One region of the Kitasatospora sp. NPDC001527 genome, then DNA from elsewhere that is predicted to be linked to it. Evidence: riboswitches for the same ligand, from Rfam matches in the RefSeq annotation. Region 1 holds a riboswitch; each other region holds the start of a gene.
The links. A riboswitch is a leader RNA that binds a small molecule or an ion and turns the genes downstream of it on or off. The one in region 1 is predicted to bind cobalamin.

Region 1 (4,795 bases):
TCGACCGGGCCGAGGCGATCGCCCTGCACACCGTGAACGCCGCCCGGCTGACGGACGAGAGCGCCGAGCGCGGCTCGCTGCGCCCGGGCGCGCTCGCCGATCTGACGCTGTGGCCCGCCGACCCGCTGGGCTGCCCGGTCGACGGGCTGCGCGACCTGCTGCCGGAGCGCACCGTCGTCGACGGGCGGACGGTGCACCTGCGCTAGTCCGCTTGGGCGGGGCGAACCTCCTGGAGCAGCCCCCAGGTGAAGTCCGCCGTGAGGGTGTGCGGGCGGCCCTCGGCGTCCGGGGCCGTGAAGTCCAGCCGGAACCTGGTCGGCGCGCTGCCCTCGCGCGGTACGGCGGGCGGGAAGGCGGCCCCGACGTCGGCCACCACGCAGCTCCACGGCGTCAGGTCGGCGAGCGTGCGCAGCACCGGCGGCGCGGTGTCCGCCGCCCGCACCAGCCACGCGTTCAGCTCCGCCCCGCCCGGGCCCGCCAGGACCTCGAAGCGCAGCCCGGGCCAGAGCGGCAGCGCCCACTGCCGCGCGGTGCAGGCGAGGTCGCCGATCCGCCGCGCCACCACCGCCTCCGGCGCGCCGAGCACGGCGGTGTACCGCCGTACGCCGGAGGGGAAGCCCGGCGCGCGCACCATCGCCTGCCAGCGCTTGTTGGCCTCCCGCAGCTCCGCCCGGCCGGCCCCCAGCCGGCGCACCGCGTCCTCGACCAGCTCCGGCCGGAAGTCCGCCATCCGGCGCAGCAGCACCAGCTGGAACTCCGTCACCCCGAATCCGTGGACCATCCGGGCAGGCTACCGGCCCGGGCCGCGCCGGGCGCCCGTTCCGCCTGACGGGCGCCGCCACCGGGCGGGCACGGCGTCACGGCCGCGCCCGCCCGGTGGCTCCGCTGCCGGGCGTCAGCCGGCGAGTTCCTCCCGCAGGCGGCGGGCGGCGGTGACCAGGCTGTCCAGGGAGGCGCGGGTCTCGGTCCAGCCGCGGGTCTTCAGACCGCAGTCGGGGTTGACCCACAGGCGCCCGGCCGGGATGGCGGCGAGGCCGGCCCGCAGCAGGGCGAGCACCTCCTCGGTGCCGGGCACCCGCGGGGAGTGGATGTCCCAGACGCCGGGGCCGACCTCGCGCGGATAGCCGGCGGCGGCCAGTTCGCCGGCGACCTCCATGTGGGAGCGGGTGGCCTCCAGGGAGATGACGTCGGCGTCGAGTTCCTCGATCGCGCTCATGATCGCGCCGAACTCGGCGTAGCACATGTGGGTGTGGATCTGGGTGTCGGCGCGCACCCCGGAGGTGGCGAGGCGGAAGGCAGCGGTCGCCCAGTCCAGGTAGGCGGGGCGGTCGGCGGCGCGCAGCGGCAGGGTCTCGCGCAGGGCGGGTTCGTCGACCTGGACGACGGCGGCGCCGGCGGCCTCCAGGTCGGCGACCTCGTCGCGCAGGGCGAGGGCGACCTGGCGGGCGGTGTCGGCGAGCGGCTGGTCGTCGCGGACGAAGGACCAGGCGAGCATGGTGACCGGGCCGGTGAGCATGCCCTTGACCGGGCGGTCCGTCAGGCTCCGGGCGTAGCGGAACCAGTCGACGGTCATCGCCCGCGGGCGGGAGATGTCGCCGGCGAGGACCGGGGGCCGCACGTAGCGGGTGCCGTAGGACTGCACCCAGCCGTGCCGGGTGGCCAGGTAGCCGGTGAGCCGTTCGGCGAAGTACTGGACCATGTCGTTGCGTTCGGGCTCGCCGTGGACGAGCACGTCGAGTCCGGCCTTCTCCTGGTAGGCGATCACCTCGCGCACCTCGGCCTCGATGCGCTCGCGGTAGGCGGCGGCGTCGATCCGCCCGGCGCCGAGGTCGGCGCGGGCGAGGCGCAGCTCGGCGGTCTGCGGGAAGGAGCCGATCGTGGTGGTGGGCAGCAGCGGCAGGCCGAGGCGGGCGCGCTGGGCCTCGGCCCGCTCGGGGTAGGCCTGGGCGCGGCGGGTGTCCCCGGCGGTGACGGCGGCGGCGCGGGCGCGTACGGCGGGGTCGCGGGTGATCGGGGAGCGGGCGCGGGAGGCCAGGTCGGCGCGGTTGGCGGCGAGTTCGGCGGTGATCGCGCCGGTGCCCTCGCGCAGGCCGCGGGCGAGCAGGACGGTCTCCTCGGCCTTCTGCCGGGCGAAGGCGAGCCAGCGGGCGAGCTGCGGGTCGAGGTCGCGTTCGGCGGTGGCGTCGAGCGGGACGTGCAGCAGGGAGCAGGACGGTGCCACGTCCACGTGTCCGGCCAGGCCGAGCAGGGTGGCCAGGGTGGCCAGCGACTTCTCCAGGTCGTTGATCCAGACGTTGCGGCCGTCGACGACGCCGGCGACCAGGCGCTTGCCGGGCAGTCCGCCGGCGGCGGCGAGGTCGGCCAGGTTGGCGGCGGCCGGTCCGGTGAAGTCCAGGGCCAGGCCCTCGACGGGGGCCTTGGCGAGGACGGGCAGGGCCTCGCCGAGGCGGTCGAAGTAGCTCGCCACCAGCAGCTTCGGCCGGTCGGTGAGGGCGCCGAGGTCGCGGTAGGCGCGGGCGGCGGCGTTCAGTTCGGCCGGGGTGCGGTCCTGGACGAGCGCGGGCTCGTCGAGCTGCACCCAGGCGGCCCCGGCGGCGCGCAGGTCGGCGAGGAGTTCGGCGTAGACCGGGAGCAGCCGGTCGAGCAGGGTGAGCGGGCGGAAGTCCTCGGCCACGCCGGGGGCGGGCTTGGCCAGCAGCAGGTAGGTGATCGGGCCGAGCAGCACCGGCCGGGCCCGGTGGCCGGCCGCGAGGGCCTCGGCCAGTTCGCCGACGGGCTTGGCGGAGTCGGCGGTGAAGGCGGTGCCGGGGCCGAGTTCGGGCACCAGGTAGTGGTAGTTGGTGTCGAACCACTTGGTCATCTCCAGGGGCGCGGCGTCCTGGGTGCCGCGCGCCATGGCGAAGTAGCCGTCGAGCGGGTCGGCCTCGACGGCGGCCCGGTGGCGGGCGGGGATCGCGCCGACGGCGACGGTGGTGTCGAGCACGTGGTCGTAGAGCGAGAAGTCGCCGGTGGGGACCTCGCCGATGCCGGCCCCGGTGAGCCGGCGCCAGGTCTCCCGGCGCAGTTCGGCGGCGGCGGTGTGGAGGGCGTCGGCGGTGACGGTGCCCTTCCAGTAGCCCTCGATCGCCTTCTTGAGTTCCCGGTTCCGGCCCTGGCGGGGGTAGCCGTGGACGGTGGCCAGGGTCGCCGCGGCTGCGGACGTCGCTGTCAAGGGACTCTCCTTCGCGAGTCTTGCTCCTCGGGTGCCCGGTGACGGGGAGGAGGGCGCGAAGGGGTGACGAACCGGGCGGACGCCGTCACGGCTCCGCCGGGTGTGCACGCCGACCCGCCCACGAGGTCACCGGAGAACCGCGCGCGATCGGTCGCGCGCGGGCAACGGGCAGGTCTTCGGACTCGCGGGCACGTCCGCCCGTGAAGGGCGGTCACCTACTGGCCGTCGCTTCCCAGACCCGGCCGGGCCCAGTGCGTATGACGGCGGTCGTTCCCGCTCACCGCTGCGGGGCAGTCCCGGACTGGCCTGTTCAAAGGCGTCACCGGGTTCCCTCTTGCGACGCGCCTGCCTGGCGGGCAGGGCGAACCAGCTGCACCGGCCAGCCTAGACCCACAACCGCTCCCCGTCACCATGGTTTCGCCGACGCCCCCTGTCCTACGACAAGGGTGTTGACGTAGCCTGCCCGGATGAGCGAACGCGTAGTGCCCGAGCCCCAGCGGCGGCGCCGGCGGCCCACCAAGCAGGGGGTCGTGCTCTCCCACGAGCTGATCGTCGACACGGCCCTGCGGCTGATCGGGCAGCACGGCGCGGAGGCCCTCACCGTCCGGAGGCTCGGCGCCGCGCTCGGCGCGGACCCCAGTGCCGTCTACCGCTACTTCCACAGCTCCGACGACCTGCTGCTCGCCATCGCCGACGAGCTGGTCGGCCGCGCCCAGCAGGGCTGGCGGGCCACCGGGGAATGGCGGGCCGACCTGCGGTCCATCGGCCTGCGCATCCACGCCAGCTACCAGGCCCATCCGCAGGCCGCGCTGCTCGCCGCCCACCGCACCACCGGGCGCACCCACGAGATCGCCGCCGTCGAGGCGATCCTCGGCGTGCTGCGCGGCGCGGGCTTCCCCGATCCCGAGGCGGTGCGGATCTACCACGCGTTCGTGGACCAGAGCCTCGGCTTCGCCGCGCTGGACGCCGCCGCGCTCGCCCTGCCCGCCTCCGCGCAGTCGGCGGACCTGCGGGTCTGGCACGCCTCGTACGCCCGGCTGGACGCCGCGACCAACCCGCACATCGCCGCCACCGCGCACCTGCTCACCGCCGACATGCGGCGCAGCGGCTACCCGTACGCGCTGGACCTGTTGCTGGACGCCGCCGAGGCCCGGCTGGCGAAGTCGCGCTGAGCACGGCGACCGCCGGGCGGAGGGTGATCCTGCGGCCCGGCGGCCACCGTGAGCGGCCACCGTGAGCGGGCGCGGTCAGCCGGCCTCGTGGACCAGCTCACCGCCCACGTACGTCCGCAGCACCCGGGCCTCGGCGATCTCCTCGGCCGGGCCGCTGAGGATGTCGCGGTCCAGGACGACCAGGTCGGCCCACCGGCCCGGGGCGAGCACGCCGGCGTCGTCGTGGCCGTTCACGTGCGCGGCGCCGGCCGTGTAGGCGGCGATCGCGGAGGCGAGGTCGAGCCGCTGCTCGGGCAGGAAGACCCGCTCGTCCTCGCTGTCCGGCTCCCTCCGGTTGACGGCCACGTGCAGGCCGGCCAGCGGGTCCGGGCTGCTCACCGGCCAGTCGCTGCCCGCCGCGAGGGTGGCGCCC
Region 2 (4,795 bases), on a different contig from region 1:
TGCCGACCGAGACCGGGAAGGCCGCCCGGTCCGCGCCGTGGTCGATCATCCGGCGCTCCAGCTCCATCGCCAGGTGCCGCTCGGTGCGGCCGACCAGGATCGACTCCAGCAGTTCGCCGAGCGCCTGGTCGGCGATCTCCGCGGCGATCCGCAGGTCGGCGATCTCGTGCTCGTCCTTGACCACCCGCAGCCGCTCCACCGCCTGGCCCACGTCGCTCAGCCGCACCCCCTCGGCCAGCCCGGCCACCGCCCGGTGCCGGGTGACCGTCAGGTCGTGCTCCTCCACCGCGAGCCCGGCCACCCGCAGCCGGGCCGCGGCGGCGGCCGCGGCCAGCGCGGTGTCCGCCCCGGCCGCCACCGGCAGCTGGGTGACCTCGGGGGCGATCAGGTGCTCGCCGGTGTCGTCCGGCGGCAGGTCGTCCGGCAGCGCGAGCAGCGCCCGGTCCCGGGTCAGCAGCAGGCTCGCCCCGCACGGCGGGCACCCGGTGAGGTACCGCACGTTCGCCGCCCGGGTGATCAGCGCCGCGTCGGCCCCGGACGCACCACAGTGCTCCCGCAACCGCTCCCGCCGGCCCGCGTACCCATCAGCCATGCGTCGAGCCTACGAACCCGCCCCCCGATCCGCCCGCCGAACGCCCCCACCCGGGCCCCGCCCCGGCGCCGAGCCGGGCCCCGCTACAGCTTGCTCGCGGGCGCGTACTCCGCGCCCCCGGCGGGCTTCGGGGCCCACTTCTTCTCGACGCCGGCCAGGCGCCAGTAGGCGATGGCGGCGGCCCAGACCACCACGAACAGGCCGACGATCGCGTAGCCGACGTTGTCCAGGGAGATGTCCGCGATCCAGCCGGTCACCGGGTCGGTGAGGTCCAGCTTCTCGTGGAGGACGCCGACCAGTTCGATGGTGCCGATGATGAAGGCGACCGCGATGGACAGGCCGGTGATGGTCAGGTTGTAGTACACCTTCCGCACCGGGTTGGAGAACGCCCACTGGTAGGCGAAGTTCATGAAGGTGCCGTCCAGCGTGTCGAACAGGCTCATCCCGGCCGCGAAGAGCAGCGGCAGGCAGACGATCGCGTACCAGGGGAGGCCGGAGGCCGCGCCCGAGCCGGCCATCACCATCAGGGTGACCTCGGTCGCGGTGTCGAAGCCCAGGCCCAGCACCATGCCGACCGGGAACATCTGCCCGGGCCGGGTGATCGAGCGGGTCGCCCGGTTCAGCACCCGGGCCAGCAGGCCGCGGGCGTTCAGGTGCTCCTCCAGCTCGGCCTCGTCGAACCGCCCGGCCCGCATCGAGCGGAACACCCTGAGGATGCCGAACAGCGCGGCCAGGTTCAGCGCGCCGATCAGGTAGAGGAAGACGCCGGAGGCCGAGGTGCCGACCATGCCCAGCCACTGGTGGGTGGTCGAGTCGTCGTCCATCAGCGTGTTGGCCAGCTGCGCGCCACCCGCCACCAGGGCGGCCATCAGCACCACCATCGAGGAGTGCCCGAGCGCGAACCAGAAGCCCACCGAGACCGGGCGCTTGCCGTCCGCCATCAGCTTGCGGGTGGTGTTGTCGATCACCGCGATGTGGTCGGCGTCGAAGGCGTGCCGCATGCCGAGGGTGTAGGCGGTGATGCCCAGGCCCACCCCGAAGACCTGGGTGCCCACCTCGTACTTCTCCGGTGCGACCAGGAAGATCAGCGTGCCGAACGCCACCACGTGCATGGCGAGGATCACGCCCATCAGTCCGGCTGTGCGCAGGGTGTCCTCGCGGCGCCAGCGGAAGGCGGGCAGGGCGGCGGGCGGCGCCGCGGCCGCGGCGGTTTCGGGCAGGGTCATCTGCGGATCACGCTCCAGCACCTCGTGGAAAGACTTCGTGAGATGCCGCGGCCGGTCTCCTGGCTGACGGGGCTCCCGTACCCGCCTTCCCAGCCGCGCGAGGCGCCCAGTGGCGTCGTGGGTACGGACACTCTCCCCCGATCACAGTGGCGAGGGCCGCTCCGGACTGGGACCCCTGAGGGTCCGTCACCGGTCTTCCCGAGCACCACGGCGGGGAACACGGTAGGGGCCAGGGACAACGCTTGCAAGGCTGCGCACCTGCGCAGGTGTCCAGGATCACAGCCCGCCGCCTGCCAGAATGGGCCGTATGCATCTCGTACCGGCCGACCGCGCGGGCCACCGCACCATCGACGGCCACCGGGTCTGCGAGGCCATCGCCGCGATCGGCGACACGGCCCACGTCCGCTCCTGGGCCGACCGCTTCGCCCTGCTCGCCGACCCCGGCAGGCTCGCCCTCCTGCTCGCCCTGCACCGCACCGGCCCGCTCGCCGTGACCGACCTCGCGGTCGCCACCGGCATGCGCGACCCCGCCGTCTCCCAGGCCCTGCGGCTGCTGCGGACGGCCGGTGTGGTCGCCGGGGAGAAGGAGGGGCGTGTCGTGCGCTACCGGCTCGTGGACGCCACCCTGCGCCCCCTGCTCGACCAGTGCGCCGGTGACGCCCCCGCCGCGGCGGCGGGCTGACCCCCCGTCCGGCGTCCGTCCGGACGCCGCGCCCGGCCGGGCCCCGTTGCGTACGATCATGACGTGCTGAACCGCCGCCGGCTCCGGGCCCGGCCCGACGACGACCGCTGGAACACCCGGCCCGCCCGGGCCCGTGTCCTGGCGGTGGCCCGCACCCTCACCTCGGCGACCCGCGTCCTGGACGTCCTCACCCTGCTGCGCGAACTGGACGGCATCGGCTTCTCCGTCACCGTCAACCCCGGCTCCGCGTTCGCCGCCGGCCTCGACGACTACCTCCGCGCCCAGCCCGGCCTGACCGTCCTGCCCTGGCGGGACGCCGTCCGCAGGCCCTTCGACCTCGCCGTCGCCTGCGCCGTCCACGCCTCGATGCACCGGCTGCGCGCACCCCTCGTCGTCCTGCCGCACGGCGCCGGCTACAACCGCCTGGTCCCCGAGTCCACCGGCGACACGGTGACCTCCGCCGGGCTCTCCCGGCGCGAGCTCACCCACCGCGGCCGGGTCTTCCCCGCCGTCATCGGCCTCTCCCACCGGGAACAGTTCGAGCGCCTGCGGGCCGCCTGCCCCGAGGCCCTGCCCCGCGCCCGCGAGGTCGGCGACCCGTGCTTCGACCGGATGCTCGCCTCACTCGCCGCCCGCGACGGCTACCGGGCCGCCCTCGGCGCGGTCGACGGCCGCCGGCTCGTCGTGGTCAACTCCACCTGGAGCGAGCACTCGCTGCTGGGCCGCCATCCGGGCCTGCCGCTGCGACTGGTCGAACAGCTGCCCGCCGACGAGTACGCCGTCGCCGTCGTCCTGCACCCCAACGTCTGGGCCCGGCACGACCCGCGTGCCCTGCTCGCCGCCGCCGAACGCCGCGGCCTGCGGCTCGTCCCGCCGGACCAGGGCTGGCAGGCCACCCTGATCGCCGCCGACTGCGTGATCGGCGACCACGGCTCGGTCTCCTTCTACGGCGCCGCCCTGGAACGCCGCACCCTGCTGGTCGCCACCGGCGCCGCCGAACTCGACCCCCGCTCCCCCGGCTACGCCTTCGGCCAGACCGCCCCGGCCCTCGACCCCGACGGCGACCTGCTCGCCCAGCTCGAACGGGCGATGGCCGACCAGGACCCGGCCGCCCTGCGCCCGGTCACCGACCGCTCGCTGGGCCGGCGCGGCGAGTCCGCCCGGCTGCTGCGCGACCTGCTCCTCGCCCACCTGCCCGGCATCGAGCAGCCGCCCGGTGACCCGCGGCCGCTGCCCTACCCCCGGCCGGTCCCGCTCGCCGCCGAACGGCCCACCGCCTACGACGTGGTGGCCACCGGCGAGGGCGACACGATCCACCTGCGCCGCTACCCCGTGGGCCCCGGCCACCACTCCCCGCGCGGCTTCCACGCGGTCGCCGACGAGGAACCCCGCCTCGCCCTGCGGCACACCGCCGAGGTGCTGGCCCGCACCGAGGCCGACGCCGAGCACCCCGCCGAGGCCTGGCTGGCCGCCACCGCCGCCGAGCTCCCCGGCCTCGCCGTCGCGGTCGCCGCCCTCGGCCCGGCCCGCCACCTGGTGCGCCTGCCCACCGGGCTGCTCCTGGAGGCCCACGCGGAACGCCCCTGGGGCGCCCCCGACCCCCGCCTCGACCCGCTCCTGCTCGGCTCCGCCGTCGCCCACCGGCTCACCGCGCCCGCCCCGCCCACCGCCGGCCCGGCCGGCCTCCCCGACCGGCTGACCCTGCACACCGGGCCCCACCGCACCACCGTCGCCTTCACCCCCCGGCCGAGCCGACCCGGCTGACCCACGACGGCAGGCCCACGGCGGCAGGCCCGCGACAGCCGACCCGCGACGACGCCCCCTACCGCCCCCTCAGCTCCCGCAGGCGGGCCCGGTTGCGCTCGGCCAGCTCCGCGTCGCCCAGCTCCTCCGCGAGTTCGACCAGCAGCACCCGGGCGGCCTCCTCCTTCCGGGGCTGGCCCAGCTCCCGGGCCCGCCCGGCGCCGCGCTCCGCCGCGCCGACCGCCGCCGCCGGGCGGTGCAGCGCCCGCTCGGCCCGGGCCTCGACCAGCGGCAGCCGCATCAGCATCGGGGCGTCGCCCTCCCGTTCGGCCAGCTCGCCCGCCTCCCCGAGCACGGCCAGCGCCTCCTCCGCCCGCCCTGCGGCCACCAGGGCCTGGGCCAGGTTGTAGCTCTGCACCACCACGCCGTGCGCGTCGCCCTCGTTGGCCTGCCGGGCCAGGGTGAACAGCTCCACCGCCCGCTCCGGCCGCCCGTCGGCCAAGCAGAGCAGGCCGTCCGTCTCCCACAGCACACCGGCCAGCCGCGGCTCGT
Region 3 (4,795 bases), on a different contig from region 1:
ATCGTCGGCGGGAGCGGGGCATCACGGTCGCGCGGATTCCGAGACGTCACGTCGAGCAGTCTTCCCCTTGTACCGGCCATCTGTCACATCCGGTTGTCCGCGGGGGGCGGGCGAGGGGCGCGGGGGCTCGACAAGATCGGGCAACAGAGGCCAAACCGACTGGCTTGATCTTTGTGGCGGGTTCATGCCAGACGGAACCGGGGTGGGCCGGTATTCCGCCCCGTTCCGCGCGGCGGGGGGGGCGGAACGGGTTTCGGCGGGGGGTCAGCAGAACGGGGTGAGCCAGCGGCGGAGGGTCTCGGCGTAGCGGTCCGGATCGGTGTTCCAGAGGGCGGCGTGGTCACCCCCCGGGAAGGCCTGGAGGTTGACCACGTCCGGGCGGCGGCGGGCCAGGCGCTCGGCGGCGGAGAACGGCGCCACCGGGTCGTCGGGGCCGTGCAGCACCAGGGTGGGCACCCGCAGGTCCGTACCCTCGGCGAGGCGGGCGAAGTCGGCCAGATCCACGCCGGTGCGGCCCTGGGCGGCGAGCGCGCCGAGTTCGGCGGCCGCGCCCCGGAAACCGGAGCGGGCGGCGTCCCGGCGGGCGGTGGCCGGCCAGTCCAGGACCGGCGAGTCCAGGACCAGGCTGCTGATCGAGGGGGCGAGGTCCGAGCGGGCGGCGGTCTGCAGGGCCATCGTGGCGCCGAGCGACCAGCCGTAGAGGACGACCCGGCCCGCGCCGCCGTCCAGAGCGGTGCGCACCGCCGCCTCGACGTCGCGCCACTCCGTCTCGCCGAAGTGGCCGAGGCCGTCCGGGGAGGCCGGGGCGCCGGCGTCGCCGCGGTAGGTGACGGCGAGGACGGGCAGGCCCAGGCGCTGCAGCTCGGACAGGACGGGCAGGCTCTGCTCCCGATCGGCGCCGGGGCCGTGCACCAGGACCACCCAGGTGCCGCGCTTGCCGTCCAGCCGCCAGGCGGGCATGGTGCCGAGCTCGCCCTCGACGGCGGTCTCGGCGAACGGCAGGCCGAGCGCCCGGGCCGGGTCGCCGAGGTGGACGCGGGGGGTGAAGCGGACCTCGGTGCCGGCTGTGAGGGTGCCGCGGTCGGCGCGCACCAGGCGGCGGGTGACGTCCGCGTCGTCGCGGCGCAGCACCTCCTCGACGACGGCGTGGCCGTCCTCGCCCCACTCGACGGCCCAGCGGCCGGGGCGCTCGCTCACGGCGGTGCGGGTGAAGGTGACCTCTCCGGCGCCGAGGCCGCGGACCAGCACCGGGCCGGTCCGCTCGCGGGCACCGGCGGCCGGGCGGACCATCCGCTCGGAGGCCCGGCGGCCGATCACCAGAACGGCGGCCCCGGTGCCGACGGCTGCGGCCGCCACGGTGGCCGCGATTCCCCAACGCATACTCGCTCCCCGCTGCTCGGTGTCTGGACCCACTCCTCAGCCCAGTCCACTCGCGCGGGCGGAGGGAAGCCAGTAGGACACGGCCGTACGGGTTGTTCCGGGATGAAAATCACACGGGGAGTCAGTAGACCGGTCTGCATATTCAGGGGCGGCGCACGGTGTGACCAACACCGTCCACGACCTCGGTTGACTCCCGGTTCGGGCCCGTGATGGGATCCTTCAGCCAATACGGAGGCATGCAGAGGAAGCCGGTGCGAGTCCGGCGCGGTCCCGCCACTGTCACCGGGGAGCACGACCGGAACACGCCACGGCGGGCCGTCAGAAGCCGCTGGAAGGCCCGGAGTGTGCGTCCGACCCGGAAGCCAGGAGACTCTCGCCCCCCGTTCGTCGATCCAGGGCGCGGACCCTGAGTGAGGACACGCACGCGATGCTGCGCCCTGCCGTGCACCCGCTGAGCGGGGCCGCCGCCTTCGGCGCGGGCGCCGTCGCCGGGTACCTGGCCGACGCCCGGTTCGGCGACCCCCGCCGCGGCCACCCGGTGGCCGGCTTCGGCTCCGCCGCCGGCCGGCTGGAGCACCTGCTCTGGCGCGACCACCGCGCCGTCGGCACCGCCTTCACCGCCCTGACCGTGGGCACCGTCGCGGCCGGGGCGATCGCCGCCGACCGGCTGCTGGCCCGCCGTCCGCCCGGCCGGGCCGCGCTCGCCGCCGCCGCGACCTGGACGGTGCTCGGCGGCACCTCACTGACCCGCGAGGCCCGCGCCATCGGCCGCTCGCTCGCCGCCGGAGACCTGACGGCCGCCCGCGCGCGGCTGCCGCACCTGTGCGGGCGCGACCCCAGCGCGCTGGACGAGCGGCAGCTGGCCCGCGCGGTCGTCGAGTCGGTGGCCGAGAACACCGCCGACGCCGTGGTCAACGCCCTGGTCTGGGGCGGTCTCGCGGGCACGCCCGGCCTGCTGGCGTTCCGCGCGGTGAACACCCTGGACGCGATGGTCGGTCACCGCTCGCCGCGCTACGCCCGGTTCGGCTGGGCCTCGGCGCGGCTGGACGACGTGGCGGGCTGGCCGGGCGCGCGGCTGACCGCGCTGCTGACGGTGGCCGCCGCGCCCGCGCCGCGCACCGCCTGGCGGGTCTGGCGGCGCGACGGCTCGGCACACCCCAGCCCGAACGCCGGCCAGGCCGAGTCGGCCTTCGCCGGCGCGGTGGGCGTGCGCCTCGGCGGCACGCTGCGGTACGGGGAGCGCGTCGAGCACCGCCCCGTGCTGGGAGGGGAACTGCGCCCCGTCGGGGTGGAGGACATCGAACGGGCCTGCGTGCTCTCCCGGCGGGTGAGCGCGCTGGCCCTGGGTACGACGGTCGCCGGGCACCTGCTGCTGCGGGCGGCGCTGGGCGGGAAGCGGAGGGTTGGGTCATGAGCAAGGCGCTGCTGGTCGCCGGGACGACCTCGGACGCCGGCAAGAGCGTGGTCACCGCGGGCATCTGCCGCTGGCTGGCCCGGCAGGGTGTCTCCGTCGCGCCGTTCAAGGCGCAGAACATGTCGCTGAACTCCTTCGTCACCGCGGACGGCGCCGAGATCGGCCGTGCCCAGGCGATGCAGGCCCAGGCGGCCCGGGTCGAGCCGGAGGCGGCGATGAACCCGGTGCTGCTCAAGCCCGGCGGGGACGGGCGCAGCCAGGTGGTGCTGCTGGGCCGGCCGGTCGCCGAGGTCGGCGCGCTGGACTACCGGGAGCGCAAGCCGGTGCTGCTGGAGCGCGCCCTGGAGTGCCTGGCGGACCTCAGGCGCCGCTTCGACGTGGTGGTCTGCGAGGGCGCGGGCTCCCCCGCCGAGATCAACCTGCGCGACCGCGACATCGCCAACATGGGCCTGGCGACCGCCGCCGGGCTTCCGGTCGTGGTGGTCGGCGACATCGACCGCGGCGGGGTCTTCGCGGCGATGTACGGGACGCTGGCGCTGCTGTCGGCCGAGGACCAGCGGCACGTGGTGGGCTGGTTCGTCAACAAGTTCCGCGGCGATGCCCGGCTGCTCGCCCCCGGGCTGGAGATGCTGCGCGAGCTGACCGGCCGTCCGGTGCTGGGCACCCTGCCGATGCTGCCGGACCTGTGGCTGGACGCCGAGGACTCGCTCGACCTGTCCACCGTCGTCGACCGGACCGCCGCGCGCGGACCGCTCGGCGCGGACGTGCTGCGGGTGGCCGTGCTGCGCTTCCCCCGGCTGTCCAACTTCACCGATCTGGACGCGCTCGCCCAGGAGCCCGGGGTGCTGGTCCGCTGGGCCACCCGCCCGGAGGAGCTGGCCGACGCCGACCTGGTGGTGCTGCCCGGCACCCGGGCCACCGTCGCGGACCTCGGCTGGCTGCGCGAGCGCGGCCTGGAGCCGGTGCTGAGGGCCAGGGCGGCGGCCGGGCAGCCGCTGCTCGGGGTCTGCGGCGGCTACCAGATGCTGGCGCACTCGATCGTGGACGAGGTCGAGTCGAAGGCGGGCGCGGTGGAGGGCCTCGGGCTGCTGCCGACCCGGGTGCGGTTCGGCGCCGGGAAGGTGCTCGCCCGGCCCGTCGGGGAGGCCTTCGGGGAGCGGGTCGAGGGCTACGAGATCCACCACGGCGTCGTCACCGTCGAGGACGGGGAGCCGTTCGTCTCCGATGGCGAGGGACGCGGTCTGGACGGTTGCCGGGTGGGCTCGGTGTGGGGGACGACCTGGCACGGCGTGCTGGAGAACGACGGCTTCCGGCGCGCGCTGCTGCGCGAGGCCGCGGCGGCCGCCGGCCGGGCGTTCGTGCCCGCGCCGGACACCTCGTTCGCCGCCGCGCGGGAGGCCCGGCTGGACCGGCTGGGCGAGCTGATCGAGGAGCACGCGGACACCGACGCGTTGTGGAAGCTGATCGAGGGCGGGGTGCCGGCGGCCGGATCGCTGCCGACCCTTGCGCCCGGGGCCCCTGGGAGCATGCATGAGTGACGTCCGATACCCGTTCACCGCCATCGTCGGCATGGCCGACCTGCGGCTCGGCCTGCTGCTGAACGCCGTCTCCCCGGCGGTCGGCGGGGTGCTGGTGCGCGGCGAGAAGGGCACCGCCAAGTCGACCATGGTGCGCGCGCTGGCCGGGCTGCTGCCGTCCATCGCGACCGTCGACGGCTGCCGCTTCGCCTGCGACCCGGCGGCGCCGGACCCGCAGTGCCCGGACGGCGCGCACGGCGGCGCCCCGGCCTCGCCGCGCCCGGCCCGGCTGGTCGAGCTGCCGGTCGGCGTCTCCGAGGACCGGATCGTCGGCTCGCTGGACCTGGAGCGGGCGCTCGCCGAGGGCGTCAAGGCCTACGAGCCGGGCCTGCTGGCCCAGGCGCACCGCGGCGTGCTCTACATCGACGAGGTGAACCTGCTGCAGGACCACGTGGTGGACCTGCTGCTGGACGCCGCCGCGATG

Region 2: linked by a shared signal. The riboswitch ahead of nicT (Nickel transporter NicT) and the one ahead of metE (5-methyltetrahydropteroyltriglutamate--homocysteine S-methyltransferase) in region 1 are both predicted to bind cobalamin.
Region 3: linked by a shared signal. The riboswitch ahead of ABT238_RS10695 (cobalamin biosynthesis protein) and the one ahead of metE (5-methyltetrahydropteroyltriglutamate--homocysteine S-methyltransferase) in region 1 are both predicted to bind cobalamin.

What each region holds. Positions count from the first base shown of each region.
Region 1 covers NZ_JBEPAM010000024.1:64,441-69,235, forward strand. Annotated here, with positions in the region: gene ABT238_RS21855 (amidohydrolase) at 1-206, shown strand, start outside; gene ABT238_RS21860 (hypothetical protein) at 203-781, opposite strand; gene metE (5-methyltetrahydropteroyltriglutamate--homocysteine S-methyltransferase) at 896-3,211, opposite strand; cobalamin riboswitch at 3,374-3,584, opposite strand; gene ABT238_RS21870 (TetR/AcrR family transcriptional regulator) at 3,679-4,383, shown strand; gene ABT238_RS21875 (amidohydrolase) at 4,459-4,795, opposite strand, start outside.
Region 2 covers NZ_JBEPAM010000037.1:25,603-30,397, forward strand. Annotated here, with positions in the region: gene ABT238_RS27525 (M24 family metallopeptidase) at 1-592, opposite strand, end outside; gene nicT (Nickel transporter NicT) at 676-1,818, opposite strand; cobalamin riboswitch at 1,851-2,043, opposite strand; gene ABT238_RS27535 (ArsR/SmtB family transcription factor) at 2,126-2,500, shown strand; gene ABT238_RS27540 (hypothetical protein) at 2,564-4,264, shown strand; gene ABT238_RS27545 (ATP-binding protein) at 4,323-4,795, opposite strand, start outside.
Region 3 covers NZ_JBEPAM010000007.1:287,606-292,400, reverse strand. Annotated here, with positions in the region: gene ABT238_RS10700 (alpha/beta hydrolase) at 265-1,380, opposite strand; cobalamin riboswitch at 1,575-1,773, shown strand; gene ABT238_RS10695 (cobalamin biosynthesis protein) at 1,808-2,794, shown strand; gene ABT238_RS10690 (cobyric acid synthase) at 2,791-4,332, shown strand; gene ABT238_RS10685 (putative cobaltochelatase) at 4,325-4,795, shown strand, end outside.